Phyllobacterium zundukense: one gene and its partner. The main gene of each other region encodes a partner of the protein of the gene in region 2 in a complex. Links are inferred from orthologs where the notes say so. Each region holds a gene or a part of one and is shown on either strand. Other genes may lie near its edges.

Region 1 (9,134 bases), 1.1 Mb from region 2 along the record:
GTCGATGACGCAGGCAAAATCATGCTGCAAAGCAGCACAAGATTGGAAAGAAAAACTTTTCGGAAAATGTCGAAATAGCTTGCCTAATAGGACCAAGTACGCGCTTTCGAGAAAAGAAAATCTCGAAATACGTGCAATTTAGCGGCGTTTTTGATTCCTTCGGGGTAGCAAAAGAACGTGTCGAACGACGGCAATTCCATCTCTGGCAGGAGCCGGACCAGCGTCGAATCCTTTTCCACCATATAGTCGGGAAGCACGCCGATGCCGACGCCCTTTTGTATAGCGCGCTTGATCGACAGGAGGTTGTTGATCTGCAGGACAGCGGGTCTCAGATTGCCATCCGTCCGGCCGATCACCTCGAGCCAATTGAGATTGGTGAGATAAGACGGCGCGGGCTCGCCGAAACTGACAATGCGATGGGTATCGATTTCCTCGATACTTTCGATCTTGCCATACTTGGCGATATAGGCCGGTGAAGCGTAGACATGCATGTGCACGGTAAAGAGCCGCCGCTGGATCAGATCCGGCTGCTGCGGCTGACGCAGGCGAATAGCGCAATCCGCGTGACGCATCGTCAGATCGAGCTCTTCGTTGTCAAAAAGCAGCTGCAGCTGAACTTCCGGATAAAGCTCGATGAATTCCTGCACGCGCTCGATAAGCCAGCCCGAGCCAAGGCCGACCGTCGTCGTCACGCGCAATTTGCCCGACGGCCTGTCCTTGCTCTCTGTCAGGCGAGAGCGGACATTCTCCAGCTTCATAAGAACTTCATGGGCGGTGCGGTAAAGCACTTCGCCCTGCTCGGTCAGGATAAGGCCGCGAGCATGGCGGTGGAACAGCGGAACGCCGACATCCTGCTCAAGTGCGCTGACTTGACGGGAAATAGCTGATTGCGACAGATGTAGCGTCTCGGCGGCATGGGTAAAGGACCCCGCCTCCGCAGCAGCATGAAATATTCGCAATTTGTCCCAATCAAGCGACATCGCGCAGTCTCTCCCCCATTCCGGCCACGCACATCGGGGACCGGCTCTAAATTAACGGCTGCTATTCGGCAGCTTGACGCACTGGTTCCTGGGCAGCCAACCAACGCTCGGCCTCAAGAGCTGCCATGCAGCCCATGCCCGCAGCGGTGACCGCTTGACGATAGATGTCATCCGTAACGTCACCGGCGGCAAAGACGCCCGGCACATCCGTTGCGGTTGAATCGGCTGCGGTCCAGAGATAGCCATTCGGCTTGTGTTTAAGTTGCCCCTTGAAAAGCTCAACCGCCGGCGCGTGACCAATGGCGACGAAAACGCCATGGGTTGCCAACTCCGTGGTTTCACCCGTTTTCATATTCTTCAGACGTATGCCCGACACCGATGCGGGCATCGGCGCCTTGGCTACTGTTCCCGTAATTTCGTCAACGACGTTATCCCAGATGATTTTGACATTTTCTTTGGCGAACAGGCGGTCCTGCAGAATTTTCTCCGCGCGAAAATGATCCCGGCGATGCACGATCGTGACCGATTTGGCGAGGTTTGCGAGATAAAGCGCTTCCTCGACCGCAGTGTTGCCACCGCCAACAACCACGACATCCTTGTTGCGGTAGAAGAAGCCATCGCATGTGGCGCAGGCAGAAACGCCGAAGCCCATGAAAGTCTGCTCTGTTGGAATACCCAGCCATTTCGCCTGCGCACCCGTCGCGATGATCAGCGCATCGCATGTGTATTGCGTGCCGCCATCGCCGATGAGCCGGAACGGCCGCACGGAAAGGTCAACTTCCGTGATGATGTCGTGGACAATCTCGGTGCCGACATGTTCGGCCTGGATGCGCATCTGCTCCATCATCCACGGGCCTTGCACCGTATCGGCATAGCCCGGATAATTTTCCACATCGGTCGTGATCATCAGCTGGCCACCCTGCTGCAGGCCGGCGACGATGACGGGCTTCAGGTTTGCACGAGCCGCATAGATCGCCGCGGTATAACCCGCGGGACCGGAACCGATGATGAGAACGGGCACATGGCGCTGTGACATGACTAGACCTTGAAGTAATATGTGTTCGACATACAAGAGATGGCACGACCACCATGCTCTTTCAATGACTATAAAGTAGTGGTTCAGCACCCTTTGTTGCAAGGTCTTCGCTCAACATAGACGGGTTAGCCACAGCTTGTGGCGGAAGAGCGGCGTTTCTAGGGTCTGTCGAGGTTCATGTCAGGGCGAGGCGAAAACGGTGGTTTTCGAGCACCGCAGCGCAGCGTACATTTGGTACGTAAGCACCGGAGCGCAGAAAAACGCCGTTTGCAGGCCGCCATGGCGTGAATTTCGATAGAGCCTGGGAGATTTGTGGAACCTGTTTGCAACCATCGCGGGATGTGATTACACAGCATGGGGAATCGCCTATGGTGACCGCAATTCTCGTGGGACAGGATGGAATATGCCTTTGAAGGCGGATCTCGACGCGATCGACTGGAAAATCCTGAAACAATTGCAGGACAATGGCCGCATCACCAATGTGGAATTGGCGGAGCGCGTCGGCATATCGGCACCGCCCTGTCTGCGCCGCGTGCGCAAGCTCGAAGAAGCCGGCATCATCCAGGGTTATCGTGCGATCCTGAACGGCGCGATCCTCGGCCAGGATATCGTCGCATTCTGCATGATCCGTCTGCACCGCCAATCTGACGCCGACCTGAAAAACTTCGCCGAAAAAACCAAGCATTGGACACTCGTGCGCCGCGCCTGGATGGTTTCCGGCGAGTCGGACTTCCTTCTGCATTGCGTCGCGAGCGATCTCGGCACGTTCCAGAATTTCGTCATCGAAGAATTGACCTCGACGCCCAACGTCGATTCCGTTCGAACGTCCCTCACCATCCGTTCGGTCAAGAACGAACCGTTGATGGTGCTTTAAGACGAGCCTCTAACGGCGGACCTTATTAAACAGATAAAGCGTGACGCGATACCAGGGGCGCAGGATTTCCCGCTTCAGCCGACCGGCCAAAGTCTTGTTCTTGCCCTGAACGACCGACCCGCCGAGATCGAAATCGATCTCGCGGATGGTGATTGGCCGCGCTGACAATACACGGACGGGATGCAGCCAGCGCATCTGGATCGTCGTATCAACAGGCCGGTCAAATCGTTGCGTTGCAGCAAAAAGCGCAATAGCCGCGTCGCGTCCAACGAGTTGCATCTGCATCCCCAACCCCGGCAGTTCCGGCTCAATGATGCTATTGGCACCCTCGCGAGCGATTTCAGCCCCCGCCTCACCCCTCGGCCAGCGCGGAAAGCGGATGTAGTCGGACGGTTGCAGCGTATCGATCGCAAGTTGCAACTGTGCCGCGAAGCCGGCATCCACCTCGACATCGTCCTCGATGATGAGACCTGCATCGAGCTTGCGATCGATAATTGCAGCCCAAGCTTTGCGATGCGACAGAAAACAGGCGACCTCGGATTTCCGCAGCTCGAACGGATAGTACGGACTGTTCAGCGAGCGGGCATAGACGGCGGCAATATCACCCTCGCCCATTTCGAGCGCGTCCACCGCATCGACGATCTCCGCCTTCACCGGCAAGCGCTCGATCAATCCGCGAACGTGCTCGCCGCGCTTTGTCGCGCGCTTCAGATGGATGATGAAAGCCGTAACAGTCACGACTGCGGTCCACCGGCGAAGAGCTGCTCGTAGACTTCCCCAATACGGCCGGCCTCCTTCTGCAGCGGAAAGTTCTCGCGGACATGGGCAATTGCCACCTTCCCCGCCTCATCACACATCGCTGGATCGGCGAGGTAAGGCGCAATCGCTTGTTCAAGCGCGCGCCCGTCACCGGCGGCAACCACCGTTCCTGTCTCCGGTTCGATCATCTCGGCATAGGCCCCGGCATCACTCGCAACCACCGCGGTCTGCGAGGCCATCGCCTCAAGCGGCGTCAGGCCGAAGCCCTCATTGCGCGACGGCGCCACGTAAAGCGACATCCGGCGATACCAGAGGCGCACATCGGGCACCTCCCCCAGAAACAGGATGCGCTCGCCAAGCCCGGCTTTCGCAATCTTCTCGCGCAGCGCCTGTTCAAAGCCCTTGTACTCCGCAGTCGTGCGGCCAGTCATGACCGCCGTCCATTGCGGATGTTTCGGCAGCAAATTGATCATCGCATCGACGAAGAGATCCGTACCCTTCGAAGGCCGGATGCGCCCCGAACAGCCGACGAGAAATTCCCCCGGGAGGCCCGAGGCTGCAAACCTGTCCTGATCGTCCTGTGGTGGATGAAACAGCTCGGTATCGATACCGTGCATGATGACGGTGTGGGGCACCTTCAGGAAACTTCCGGACTTGCCGCTCGTGGCGATCACTGCGTTCATTCGCCGGATCAGCCATTTGGTGAAAGGCTGGTGGTCACGTTGCGCAGCCGAAGTGAACAACAGCTTCAATCTCATGCGCAGGACATGGCGCATGAGAATGCCGGCAATCATTTCATTGTTGCGGCGCGCGTGCCAGATGCGAAATGGTCTGGTCCTTGGCTTGAACCAGAGCCCGGGGATCGATGTCCAGCCGATGCTCGGCAGCTCCGCCGGCAATCCAGGGCCCATGGTGACAATGTTCAGGCCATTGGCCCGCTGTAGCGGGATGAGTTGGATTATCGTCGAAGTGACTCCGGAAAGCTTTCGCTTGAAATTCGGAGCGATCACTTCGACGCTGCTTAGGGGCTCCTGCACGAAGTCTAGAGGAACCTGAAGCCGATGATTTCGTAAGACCGGGCACCACCGGGTGCGTTGACTTCGATCGTCTCGCCTTCGCTCTTGCCGATCAGCGCGCGCGCGATGGGCGAAGAAATGGAGATACGGCCAGCCTTGGGATCAGCTTCCTGATCGCCGACGATCTGATACACCTTTTTCTCTTCGGTATCCTCATCGATCAGCTGAATGGTAGCGCCAAATTTGATCTTGTCGCCTGACAGCTTGGAAATATCGATGATTTCGGCGCGTGCCGTATAATCCTCGAGCTCGCCGACCCGGCCTTCATTGTGGCTCTGGGCTTCCTTGGCGGCATGATATTCGGCGTTTTCCGAAAGGTCGCCGTGGGCGCGCGCTTCCGAGATTGCCGCAATAATGCGTGGACGTTCTTCCTGCTGGCGCCAGCGCAGCTCCTCCTTGAGCTTGTCGAATCCAGCCTGAGTCATCGGGACCTTTTCCATGCCCTCTCCTTTCATAGTCAATGTCGAATAGCGATCGATCGATGCCCCTCGACACAAAAAGAAAACGGTCGCCGAAGCTCAAGACTCCGGAACCGTTCAGTCATTCAGCGCTTAATATAACACCGATTCCGGCGAATTCACGTAGAAAGTGGAAAATGTCGCATGTCGGGCATTTGCGCAGGCAAATCAGCGTTGGCTGAGTGAGAATTCACATCACTGTGAGACGACCGGATGGGCGAACTGTGCACAAAATGACATCATCCAGCGAACGACGAAGAGGATCGCCGTCAATGAAACAAGGACCGAAAATCGCTTCAGCGGGTCTGTTTGCGGTCTTGATATCAATGCCCCTGACCGCTTTCGCCAAGGATTTCAAGACTGAAACGGTGACGCTCTCTGCCGAGACAATTGCTGATGGCCTTGACCATCCGTGGGGCCTCGCCTTCCTGCCCGATGGCGCACTCCTGGTAACTGAGCGCGGCGGTACGATACGCATCGTCGAGGACGGTAAAGCATCCAGGCCCGTTGCCAATGTTCCCAAAGTCGTGGTCAGAGGCGAAGGTGGTCTGCTCGATGTCGCGCTTGCGCCGGACTTTGCCAAGAGTGGGAATATCTATTTCAGCTACACCGAACCGCGCCAGAATGGTACCGGCACAGTCATGGCGCGCGCGCGTCTCGTTCGCAATGGCGACGGGGCCGAACTCGAAAACGTCTCGGTTCTGCTCTCGGTAAAGCAAAGCACCAAGGGATCGGCGCATTTCGGCTCGCGTATTCTTGTTGCACCCGATGGCAAGCTTTTCGTTACGATCGGTGATCAGGGCACAATGAAGCGCTCGCAAGATTTCAGGGATGAGGCCGGCTCCATACTCCGCATCAATGCGGATGGCACCATCCCGGCGGATAATCCATTCGCCGACGGCAAGAAAGGCCTGCCGCAAATCTGGTCCAAGGGCCACCGCAATCCGCAAGGGTTGGTCTGGGATCCCGTCACCGGTTCATTGTTGACAGTCGAACATGGCGCCAAAGGCGGTGATGAAGTCAATCAGCCTCAGGCGGGCAAGAATTACGGCTGGCCGGTCATAACCTATGGTGTGGACTATTCCGGCGCCAAAATCGGCAAGGGCACCCATGCGAAGGGCTATGAGCAACCGCTCTTTTACTGGGACCCTTCGATCGCTCCCTCCGGGCTCGCGGTATATGACGGAGCGATGTTCCCGGAGTGGAAAGGCGACCTTCTGGCCGGCGCCCTGAAGTCCCGGATGCTCGTGCGCCTGGACCGCGATGAGAAAGGCGCCATCAAGGGTGAAGAACGGATGCTGAAGCGTGAATTTGGACGCATCCGCGATGTGCGCGTAGCGTCTGATGGCTCGATCTACCTTCTCACCGATGAAGGCGACGGGAAAATCATACGGCTGACACGCGCATAACGTTTGCAGCACACTTGCCGCCATGAACTGCAATCGCTAGAGAGCGATCGATGCGGTGCTTGGAGTAGCCGCAGAAATTTTGCGGGACTCTCATGACGCATGGACGCGCCAATATTTTGCTGCTGTTTGCCGGAGCGATCTGGGGCCTCGGCTTTGTCGCCCAGTCCAGCGCGATGGGCAGCGTTGGCCCCTTTATGTTCGTTGCACTTCGATTTCTGCTGGCTACCCTGACCATTGCACCGTTCGCAATCCGCGAGGCCAGAAATACACCGGCAAAGCTAAAACGTTCCGATTATTATGGGTTTTTCTTTATCGGCGTTCTGCTCTTTTCCGGCGCAGCACTTCAACAGGTTGGAATATTGACAACGTCTGTCACTAACTCAGGCTTCCTGACAGGACTTTATGTGGTCATGGTGCCGTTCCTCGCTGTCTTGCTTTTCTGGCAGTGGCCCCATCCTGTCGTTTGGCCCTGCGCACTCACTGCGCTCGCCGGCATCTACCTGTTGTCGGGCGGGCACCTCGACGGGTTGGCCACCGGCGACTGGTTGACCGTCGCCTGCGCTGCTTTTTGGGCGTTGCAGATCATTTTCATCAATCGCATCGCCATTAGAAGTGGCAGGCCGATCATGCTTGCACTAGTGCAGTTCATCGTATGCGGCGTGCTCGGCTTGATTATCGCGCTCGGAACGGAACGCACCGAGCTCTTCTCGATTGTTGCAGCCGCGCCCGAAATCCTCTTTGCCGGCATCTTCTCGTCCGGTATCGCTTTCACGCTGCAGGCGGTTGGACAGCGTTTCACTACGGCTCCGCAGGCAGCGATCATGCTGTCTTCCGAAGCGCTTTTTGCGGCGCTTTTCGGCACAATATTGTTGGGTGAGCGCATGTCGCTTCAGGGCGTGGCGGGCTGCGCCCTTATCTTCTTCGCAATGATCGCCGTCGAACTGATACCCGCTTTGCGCAGCAGAGCTGCCCTTAAGCCTTGAAGATCAGCGTTGCGCCGCCGGCTATCAACGCAAAACCTGCTGCGTGCTGCCAGGTGAAGGATTCTTTCAGGTAGAAAACCGAAAACAGGGCGAACACAACGAGCGTGATGACTTCCTGCATCGTTTTCAGTTCGGCCGTCGTATAGACGGTGTGACCGATGCGGTTGGCGGGAATGGCCAGCCAATATTCCATAAGCGCAATACCCCAGCTGATGAAGACCACCAGCGGAAGCGGCGCCATCGGATATTTCAAATGGCCGTACCAGGCAAAAGTCATGAACACATTCGACGCCGCAAGCAGGAATATTGGCATGAGGTAGGGTGAAAACAGAGATGTCATGGATGGTTTCCGGGAGGAAGGAGAAGGAAGAACAGTTGCCGAGGTGATTGCAGCAAAATCAAGCCGGGATCAACCAGCATCGGATCACATTTTCGACGCAGGCCTTAAGAGCGACGCTGACCTTTCCTTTACAATTTGCCTCTATTTTTAGCTGCATCCGCGTAGGGTCAGGACTCATTAATATGATCGAAATGGCGCCTGAAACGGCAAGAAGATGCGAGGAGAGATGCGAAGGGCGGGGTTTTTCCCCCGGCCGAGCAGTTCGACACTGCAGCTTGCAGCCGTTTCGGCGTCCGCAGGATAGGGTCCATTTGCCCGGCTACTTTGTCGCAAAGGCTCGACAATGGATAAACATTGCCATCGCCCTTGCTCCTCGTATCCAAACAAATGGCCGCCTACCATTTCGACCAGATTAATGGGTCCTGACCCTAGCGTAACCGGGCAAAGGGGATGTGGTGACATGAGTATTGCGTTGTCGTCCGCCGCGCGTTTTAGAGCGGTTTGCTCTAAGCACCTTTCGATCATGCTTGTCCTTTTCACGTCGACAGCGCTGAGCAGTTGCGGCATGGGCGATGTTCGGCGACCCATGGCGGATGTTGGTAGCAACGACACGTCCGTTGCCAGCCAATCCCTTGCAAGTGAAGAAAGCACGCAGGTCACCGCCGAGGAAATCCAGCAACAATCCACACCACAGTCGGACGATATCGCCGCGCAGCAGCCCGAAGTCCTTTCCGTACCGGACGCCGAACCGCAACCGGACAGAATTATCGTGCCGGAGACCCCGCAAGTCGCAGAGCCGAAGCCCTACTCGCTGCCGGAATCCGAACCGGCCTCCGATGATGCCGAAAGCTACGGTTATGCGGCCGGAATCAGAGACCCCATTGCGCGCGGAGAAAGTGCCTTTGCCATGTCGGGGAGCGAGATTGCCTGTCGTACCCAGCTTAAACAACTTGGCGTTGTGTTTCAGGAACGCGAACCCATCAATGATGGAGGCGTCTGCAAGATCGACCACCCGCTGACCGTCAGTGGATTTTCCAGTGGACGCATCAGGCTCAAGCCGAGTGCCACGCTGAATTGCCAGATGACCCTTGCTTTCGCACGTTGGGTCAAAGGCGATCTCGCACCCTCGACGCGCCTGCGCTATCTTTCCGGCATCCACACGATTCATCAGGCATCAAGCTATTCCTGCCGCACCATGAGCAGCCAGCGCGGGAGAAGC
Region 2 (8,925 bases):
ACCCCAAGGGCTTCGATCTGTCTCTCGGCCGTATAACGCGCCTATTGGACACACTGGGCAATCCGCAGCTGCGGATACCGCCGGTAATCCACGTTGCTGGCACCAATGGCAAGGGTTCTGCCGTTGCCTTCTCGCGGGCGCTGCTTGAAGCCGCAGGCTACACGGTGCACGTCCACACCTCGCCACATCTCGTGCGCTGGCATGAGCGCTACCGGATTGGCGCGCCCGGCGGCGGCAAGATCGTCGACGATGATGTGCTGGCGGATGCGGTCAAGCGTGTTGCCGACGCCAATGCCGGACAGGCAATCACCGTCTTCGAGATACTTACCGCGGTCACTTTCGTTTTGTTTTCAGAACACCCGGCGGATGCTGTCATCCTCGAAGTTGGCCTTGGCGGGCGGTTCGATGCGACGAATGTCATTCCCGAGCCGGCTGTCAGCGTCATCATGCCCATTTCGCTCGATCACCAGCCCTATCTCGGCGACCGTGTGGAACTGATTGCAGCGGAAAAAGCCGGCATCATCAAGCCGCGTTGCCCTGTTGTCATCGGAGCCCAGGAAGAAGAAGCCGTCCGCATGGTGCTGATCGAGACCGCCGAACGCCGCGATTGCCCCTTTACGGTTTATGGCCAAGATTTTCTCAGTTTCGAAGAACGCGGGCGCATGGTCTATCAGGACAATAAGGGATTGATGGACCTTCCTTTGCCGGCACTGCTCGGCCGCCACCAGCTGGCGAACGCTGCTGCAGCAATTCAGGCGGTCAGAACTGCCGGCTTCAAGGTGCCGGAACAGGCCGTCGAACGGGCGATGGCAAACGTCGAGTGGCCCGCCCGGATGCAGCGGCTCATCAGGGGCAAGCTGGTGGAAATGGCAGTTCCGGGTTCGGAAATCTGGCTTGATGGCGGACACAACCCCGGAGCGGGGCTGGTGATCGCCGAGGCCGTTGCCACATTGGAGGATCGCAATCAACGGCCGCTATTTCTGATCACCGGCATGATCAATACCAAGGATCCTGTTGGCTATTTCCAGGCTTTTACCGGCATGGCGCGGCACGTCTATACGGTGCCGATACGGTCCAGCGGCGCCGGGATTCCACATGACGAGCTTGCGCTCGCAGCCAATGAAGCCGGGCTTTCGGCTGAACCTGTGCATTCGGTAGAAAATGCTCTGAAGATCCTGGCGCATAGCTGGGACACATCCGAGCCGGCACCGCGAATTCTTATTGGCGGATCGCTCTATCTGGCTGGCGACGTTCTTTCGGACAACGGCACGCCGCCTTTATAGGCAACAAAAAGCCCGGCACTAAACCGGGCTTTTTTCGTTCGAATGACTTGAACAATCAAGCAGCCGAATTCCTTATCCAGTCGGACAATTTGCTCTTCGGAGCAGCACCGACCAGATTAGCAGCAAGTTCACCATCCTTGAACATCAGCAAAGTCGGGATCGAACGTACACCGAACTGGGCAGCAAGTTCCGGATTTTCATCGATGTTCACCTTGGCAATCGTGATCTTGCCTTCCATCTCGGAGGCAATCTCTTCAAGAGCAGGAGCGATCATCTTGCACGGGCCGCACCATTCCGCCCAAAAATCAACGACGACAGGCTGGCCCGCCTGAATGACGTCGGACTGGAAATTGCTGGTGTCGATCTTGACGGTAGCCATGGGCTTTTCCTTGTGTGTTTGTGAATGTGTTGCACATCATGTGGTGAGTCGGCTCGCAATCGTCAAGCTCGGTATTGTCACGATTCAGTGCAAACAGTCTGGAGGAGCCTGCAACCCTGCTTCGTTGCCTGCCCGCAGCAATCAACAATCAGCATTACCACGTTTTGCATTTTCCAATCCATATCCTTTGCTCACACCATCCGACCGAGTGCGTCGCGCATCGCATCGGCGGGGATATCGATCAGGTGCGGACCTTCGGTGAAGAGCAGCGCAGCCTCCACAACCTTGCCTGGATAAAGCGGCTCCAGCAATTGGCGGTAAAGGGCGAGCTGCGCGACATACGCCTCCGGAACCTTGGCGAGAGTGCTCGGCGGTGGCCGGTTTGTCTTGTAATCCACGATGAGCACCCGCTTTTCATCGGCTGACAGCCTGTCGATCACACCCGAAACGGCGTGATCCTTGCCGCGCAGATGCAGCGTTCCCATGATCGCCACTTCTGCGAGCGAACCTGATGCGAAAACCGGTGCATAGCGTGGATCATCTATAACGCCGAGGACCGATTGCAAGACATCTTCGATTTCTTGGCGGGGCCAGTCGGAGGCCGCGCGCGAAAGGTAGCGTTCCGCAGCTGGGACCCGTTGCCCGGCGGGCAAGTTCGGCAGGGTCTGCAACAAGGCGTGGATGACCGTTCCTCGGCGGATCGCGAACGACGGATCACCCCCATCACTTGTCAGTACTGGTGAGCCGATCATTGCGGGTGCTTCGTCATCTGGTTCGATCAAGACCGAGACGCCGGATGGCGCAAGCGGTCTTGGCAGGCCGGCTTCTCGCGGCATGGGAGAGCGATAGGCCGTTGGAAATGGTTCGGCACGTGCTGCGGATGGGGTGGCAGGTTGATCGATCGGCGAGTGAGTGCGCTCCGTCACGCGATAACGCCTGGCGACCACAGCTTCTACGGGATGCTGGAATGGTTCGCTTAATTCACCCAGCGCGGCTTCGACCAAACCATGCCATGTTTCGGATGCCTGCCGTGGTCCGCGATAGCCGCACACGATCAAGCGATCCTCGGCGCGCGTCATCCCCACATAGAGAAGCCGGCGATACTCTTCTTCGGCGCGAACTTTCAGATTATCGACGATTGCCCCCGTGAAGGCGGTTGCATAGGTCTTGCCGGGGACGAAGAGAAAACCTGGACCTTGCCAGCCATCTTTTTCCTGCAGCTCGAAAGACAGCAAATTCGGCGTTCGCCCGCCTGCTGACGCCGCACTGCCGGAATCGACCAGGAAGACGACGGCCGCCTCCAGCCCCTTGGCCGCGTGTACCGTCATGATGCGAACTTCATTGCGGCTCTGATCGAGTTCGCGTTTTATCTCGGGGGTTGCGGCATCAAGCGTTTCAAGGAATGCCTGAAGTCCGGGGAGGCCAGTCTTTTCCGTAGCAACCGCATAGTTTTGAAACTCGTCGATGACATCACCGGCTTCATGGCCAAGTCTTGCCAACAGATCGCGTCTGGCGCCTCCCGGCCCCAGGATCTCCGCATAAAACTCGAACACCGGTACGGTGTCGGCCCGATTGCGCCAACTCTGCAATCGTTGCGCCGTTGCACTCGCGATCAGATCATCGTCGGCGCGCGCCTTCAACCTTTGGTAGAGTGTTTCATGCTCCGCCCGGCCATAGGCGAGGTCAAACAGTTGTTCATCATTCCACTTGAACAACGGGCTCTTCAACAATGCTGCAAGGGACAGATCGTCGGATGGCAGCAGCATGAACCGGCCGAGTGCCACCAGATCCTTGATGGCAATGTGGTTCGTGAGCTTCAACCTGTCAGCGCCGGCGACCGGGACCTGCCGTTTTTTCAGCTCACGCGACAACGCTGGCATGAACTGATCGCGCTTGCGCACCAGCACCATGATGTCTCGCGCTTCAAGACGCCGACCCTGCCCCTCAAGTACTTCACCACTCCTTAGCGAGCTATCTATCGTCTTGGCTATCTGCTCAGCGAGCCGAACGGGTGGGGCAGGCAGGCTATCCACGGGTTTGCGCCAATCATCTTCCTGGGGCGCGTTTTCAGGCGTGATCATATCCCATATCTGGACCTCGCCGGGATCATGATCGCGAATGGCCGTATGGACAGTCGGGCCGTGTTCCCGCCCGAAGCCACGATTGGCCTCGGGCCGCGCAAAAACTTTATCGACGGCAGACAAAACATCGGGGGCCGAGCGAAACGAGAAGTTGAGATTGACACGCTCAAAACTCAATTCAGATTGCCTGGTGTTCCTTTCGGTCTCCCTGCCATGCTTGGCAAAATCCTCAGGAACAGCGCCCTGAAACGAATAAATGGATTGCTTTTCGTCACCCACGGCAAACAATGTGCGCCGGATGTCGCGGGCGGATCTGCCGGCAAAAAATTCCGCGCTGAGCAGACGAATGACGCGCCATTGATTGGGGCTTGTATCCTGCGCCTCATCGACCAGAATATGATCGATACCCTTGTCGAGCTTGTATTGTACCCATGGTCCAGCATCCTGACGCGACAGCAATCTGACTGTACGCACAATCAGATCATCGAAATCGAGCAGACCATGCGTCTTTTTCATGTGCTGATAGCGGCCGATCAGATCGTCAATCAGAACCAAGGCTGACAGGGTAAGGCGAAGCAAGCGCCATTGTTTAAGGCGGTCCAACCCCTGGAATGCGCGTTGCGCCGCTTGATCGTAACGATCGATAAAATCCGGATAACGGTCAGTCACCCCCTTGGTCGCGATATAGGAACCGCTTTTGGGATCACCTGTCGCTTTCAGGAAGGCCGCCCGCAGTGCTTCCTCACGTTGATCGATCTGTTCGTTAACCTTTGCATGAAGCAGAATCAGCGCAAATTCTTGCGCCCGCGTCGCGCTCTTTTGTATCTGCAGAATGCCGGACAACATCGAGTGATCGAATTCGTCCACCGGCCAAAGCGTCGACAGGATACTGTCTTCGGTCTCGTCGCCTTGGAAGCCAAAGTGCGAATAGAAAGCCTGGCGGCGCAGATCATCGTGACCGACTTCGCCGATAAATTGTGTCAGATCATGCCGTTTGTTTACTGCCTCGTCGAGCAGTTGCTGCAGACCAAATTCTCCGGCGGCATCGAGCACATCGGCAAAAGCAGCGGCAAGCTCCGTGTTATGGTCAAGGCGCGCCGCCTGCAACAATTGACGGCGCGCTTCGCCGACCAGCGCAACCTGCATCATGTCATCCATCAATTCGAAATGACCCGCAATATTGGCCTCGAGCGGGAACTGATGGAGGATCGCTTCGCAAAAGGCGTGGATGGTTTGAATCTTGAGGCCGCCCGGCGTTTCCAGCGCCCGTGCAAACAGACGGCGCGCTTGTGCCAGCCGCTTCGGCCCGGGGCGATTGCCATCGATCTGCTCGATGGTCTGGGCCAACGCACCTTCGTCCAATGTTGCCCAATCGGACAATCGCGCAAAAACGCGGTTCTGCATGACCGCTGCCGCTGCCTTGGTATAGGTCAAGCAAAGGATCTTGGAGGGATCGGTTCCGTCAAGCAGCAGGCGAATGACGCGTTCCGTCAGGACATGCGTCTTCCCTGATCCGGCATTTGCCGAAACCCAGACGGAATCCTTCGGATCGGCCGCCTTGTTTTGATTGGCAATTGTTTCGCTCGGGATGTTGCGCGGCGTCTTCATTCGCCGTCACCGCTATCGTCAGCGCCGCCTGCCGACCATTCCAGCACACGCGCAAGATGATCGTAGTCCCCGGTCAAATCGCTTTCCTTGAATGGCAGCGCCCGCGAAAGATAGCCTTTGTGCGGGTCGCGATAAGCGGTCAACAACTCGGCCAGGCGATGCCACGAGAGCTCGCCCAATTCTGGCGCGGACTTCTCGCTGGCATTGGCGGCGGTGCCGATCTTCAGGATCGATTCGGGATCGACCTTACCATTAGGACGAAGCCGCACATAGAGGAGGTCCGCAGCATCGCGGGCACCGACTTCGTGGAAAGCACCGCGCGCCAGAAGTGCTGCCTCGAGTGCAAGCTGCGGAGACAACAGCACATGCGCCTGCCGTTTGGATGGTGTCGAACCGGTCTTGTAGTCGATAATCTCAGCCAAACCATCGTGCCGGAGATCAACGCGGTCAGCACGGCCAGAGAGCGTCACGCCGGTCGTTTCAACGGGAATCTTTCTTGAAGCGATTTCCGGATGACGTGCCGTTATAAGGTGCGCGCGCTGGCGTTCCCATTGGAGGTATTCCGGAACCAAAGATTGAAAACGAGGCCACCACACCGCATCGATTTCTTCCGGCAATGCGATCTCATCGAAAAAGCGCCGTCCGATGTCCACCAGACGCGCGGACGCGTCGGCGTTCTGCGGATCAACACCCTGCGCAGTGAAATCCGCCAGAATATCATGGAACAGCGATCCGCGCTCGGCGACATCAGGATCGCGGATCAGCGGATCGATGGGGCGCAGGCGCAGGATGCGCCGGGCAAAGATCGCGTAAGGGTCGCGCCTGAGCGTCTCGATTTCCGTAACTGAGAAATGCTTTGGCCGCGCGCCCAACGGCGGCTTTGGTTCGGGTCGCTTGACGAAATCTTCGTTCGGTGCAGTATCGATCTCCCGCGCCCAGTTCAGATATTTTACACCCCGCGCACGCAATTCTGCAGTTGCAGTTTTGCCCAGAACCGTTTCGAGCCGCTGCAGCCAGCGCGAAGCAACCGTCGGAGCGTTGGCGGCGCGCTGCGCCCGCGTGAGAATGACGCGATCCATGCCCATCGCCATTTGAAAATCATGCGCTGCAAGGCCAATGCGCCGTTCGGGTGGTTCAAGATTGATGATTGATTTCATTGGCCGCGACATGAAGGGATCATTGCGGGTTTTGCCCGGCCAGGACCCTTCGTTCAGACCGCCGATGACGACCGTATCGACTGTCTGCAAACGGGCTTCCAGTGCCCCCCAAATAAAAAGGCGGGGATGTGCACCGGCCTTAGGCTTGACCACCTCTCCCGCGACCAGCGCCTCGATTATCGACGGCCATTCGGAGGGCATGAACTCCAACCCCGCATCTGCCGATATCAAATTGCGCAGGAAGGCGGCAAACTGTTCGCCAGCGGCGCCTGAGTAGAGCGCCGCAATGTCGCCCTGGTCGTCCCGCGTCAGATTTTCCAGACTGGCGACTGTGGCATGGACAATCGCCGCCATCTCCACCGGAATTTCTTTGGCGGCAAAGGCGACTAGTGGTTCCATGCATTGCGAGAGCGCTTCGCAGGCTGAGCGCGCAGTCTCGATCTGCGCAACGGTAATCTGCCGAAGCCACCCGGGTTCAAATGGCGTTGTGCTTGCGTCCGAAAGGCGTTTTTCAAAGAAAGACCGCAGGCCGGTCACTGTAGCCCGGCCGGTACCACCGCGAAGCGATACGAGTTCGATGGTTTCCGCAGCTTGCCGTACGGCTGAACGTTCCTGGCCGAGCCGGGTCAAAGGATGCTTGAGAAGCGCGAGCAGTGCGACGGGATCGCCAGGATTGAAGACTGTTTCCAGTGCCAGCCGCATCAATGTGGCCGGTTGCGTTTCGCGCAGGGCATGCCCGCCGGAATCATCAGCTGCGATATTGAAGCGCGCAAGCTCGGTCGAGACACGCCGCGCAAGATCACGATCCGCTGTGATCAAGGCTGCCGTCTTACCTTGCTGGTCAATCGCGTCACGCAAGGCGACAGCCACGGCGAGAGCCTCTTCGCGTTCATTCGCGGCCTCTACAAGCGCGATAGGCGCGATGGCAGCCAAGAACCTGCCATCGCCACGGTCGATATCGGCCCAGGCTTCACTGGTGTCTGCTGGACGCATCGCCTCGGCCAGCAAAGCCTCACGCGCACGCTTTGGAGCCGCTACGTCTCCTAACTGGATGACGTCCTGACGCAGAACGCCGAGCTGGCTCAATAGCTTTCTCAAACCATATTGCGGGTGACCGAAGATCGATGGGCTGTCGATGGTATTGGCCAGAAGTTCCCAACTTGCCGCGTCCATGTCACGATCAACGCCGGGCAGAACCAAAGCGCCTTGTGGCAAAGAAGCGACCGCCGCGAGCAACTGTGCGGTGGCAGGTATCGAGCCCGTGGAACCGGCGGCGATAACCGGCCCGACTGGCGGGCTACGCAACAGACGTTCAGCTTCGAGCTCAATCAGCCGATTGCGATGTGCAGCAGGGTTGGATCGATGCCGATCGGCAAGAACCTCGGGCCAAAGACTGGTGACTATTCCCAAGAAGTCCAGGGTTACCTGCCACCAATTCGGCAGATCCTCCGACACAATGTTGGAGAGTGACGACCAGCCCATTGCTTCGGTCTCAACCTGATCCATCAAGCTCGCAAGATCGCGCGCCAGCCAGATTGCATCGGCGGTCGTAGCCGGGATGGCGATCTCTTCATTGCCAAAAAGTGCCCGGACATGGTCGGGCAGACGTTCGCGCCAAGGCCTCACGAGCCGCGCGAGCAGCAGCAAGCGTTCTGTCGAATTTATCGGCGGCAGGAGATCGAAAAAAGCATCCGATCCCAGATCGAACATTGCCGCATCCTCGTCCACATCACCGAGCGGCCGGATGACGGGGAGGATAGCAGACCTGGCCGGGCTCGTTTCGACCAGCAAGGAACGCAGGGTGCGTGCAGCGCGGCGTGTCGGCACGTAGATCGTTGCATGTGCCAGCGCCATGGGATCCGACGGATCGGCCGGATAACCTGGTACAAGCGTGCCCGATCGCAGCGCGTCAACCAGAGCGGGCAGAAATGGAATGCCCCGCGCTATGGAAAATATGCGCGAATGTCCGTGCTCAACCATTGACCATCTGTCTGGCGATGGCTGCTTCCGCCTCGCCAATCGCATCAGGTGTTCCGACCGTCAGCCACAAGCCGTCCATCCGCCGGCCATAAAGCCGGTCCGTGGCGATCGCCGCATCAAAATAGCGATTGAGCGAGGCCTTGCCCGCCACGGCGCCTGTGAAAATCCGAGGATGGATAATGGCTGCACCGGCATAAATATTGGGCGACGTTTCGCCAATTCCGAGGCGGCGCAGGCGACCGTCATTGTCCATGTGGAAATCACCGCGCCCATCATAGCCGGTGGCCTGATCCTTTGCTGCAATCATCAGCAGAATATCCATGCGCGCATCATCCCATCCTTCGGCCAACAGGACAAGATTTGGCTTCGATCCATCCACCCAAAAAGTATCGGCGTTGACCACATAGAAAGGATCGGCACCGATCTTCGGCAGTGCA

What was found.
Region 1: the proteins of trxA (region 2) and trxB are in contact, whole or in part, in a crystal structure (PDB 1F6M), measured with the Escherichia coli proteins. The link is inferred for Phyllobacterium zundukense from one-to-one orthologs.

The regions. Positions count from the first base shown.
Region 1 is NZ_CP104973.1:2,214,852-2,223,985, reverse strand. Bases 30-3,017 are described here. They hold trxB (thioredoxin-disulfide reductase), read right to left. Parts: upstream 2,017-3,017; coding sequence 1,042-2,016; downstream 30-1,041. Other genes in these bases: N8E88_RS23300 (glycosyltransferase family 25 protein), read right to left, coding at 2,900-3,017; N8E88_RS23305 (Lrp/AsnC family transcriptional regulator), read left to right, coding at 2,420-2,890; N8E88_RS23315 (LysR family transcriptional regulator), read right to left, coding at 84-980. Also shown: more of N8E88_RS23300, read right to left, coding at 3,018-3,628; N8E88_RS23295 (glycosyltransferase family 4 protein), read right to left, coding at 3,625-4,686; transcription elongation factor GreA, read right to left, coding at 4,692-5,165; N8E88_RS23285 (PQQ-dependent sugar dehydrogenase), read left to right, coding at 5,456-6,592; N8E88_RS23280 (DMT family transporter), read left to right, coding at 6,685-7,575; N8E88_RS23275 (DMT family protein), read right to left, coding at 7,565-7,915; N8E88_RS23270 (extensin-like domain-containing protein), read left to right, coding at 8,376-9,134.
Region 2 is NZ_CP104973.1:1,074,640-1,083,564, forward strand. What follows is about bases 1-2,779. They hold trxA (thioredoxin), read right to left. Parts: upstream 1,663-2,779; coding sequence 1,339-1,662; downstream 1-1,338. Other genes in these bases: N8E88_RS17605 (bifunctional folylpolyglutamate synthase/dihydrofolate synthase), read left to right, coding at 1-1,283; addA (double-strand break repair helicase AddA), read right to left, coding at 1,854-2,779. Also shown: more of addA, read right to left, coding at 2,780-5,351; double-strand break repair protein AddB, read right to left, coding at 5,348-8,488; N8E88_RS17625 (nucleotidyltransferase family protein), read right to left, coding at 8,481-8,925. UniProt on the Escherichia coli protein: Participates in various redox reactions through the reversible oxidation of its active center dithiol to a disulfide and catalyzes dithiol-disulfide exchange reactions.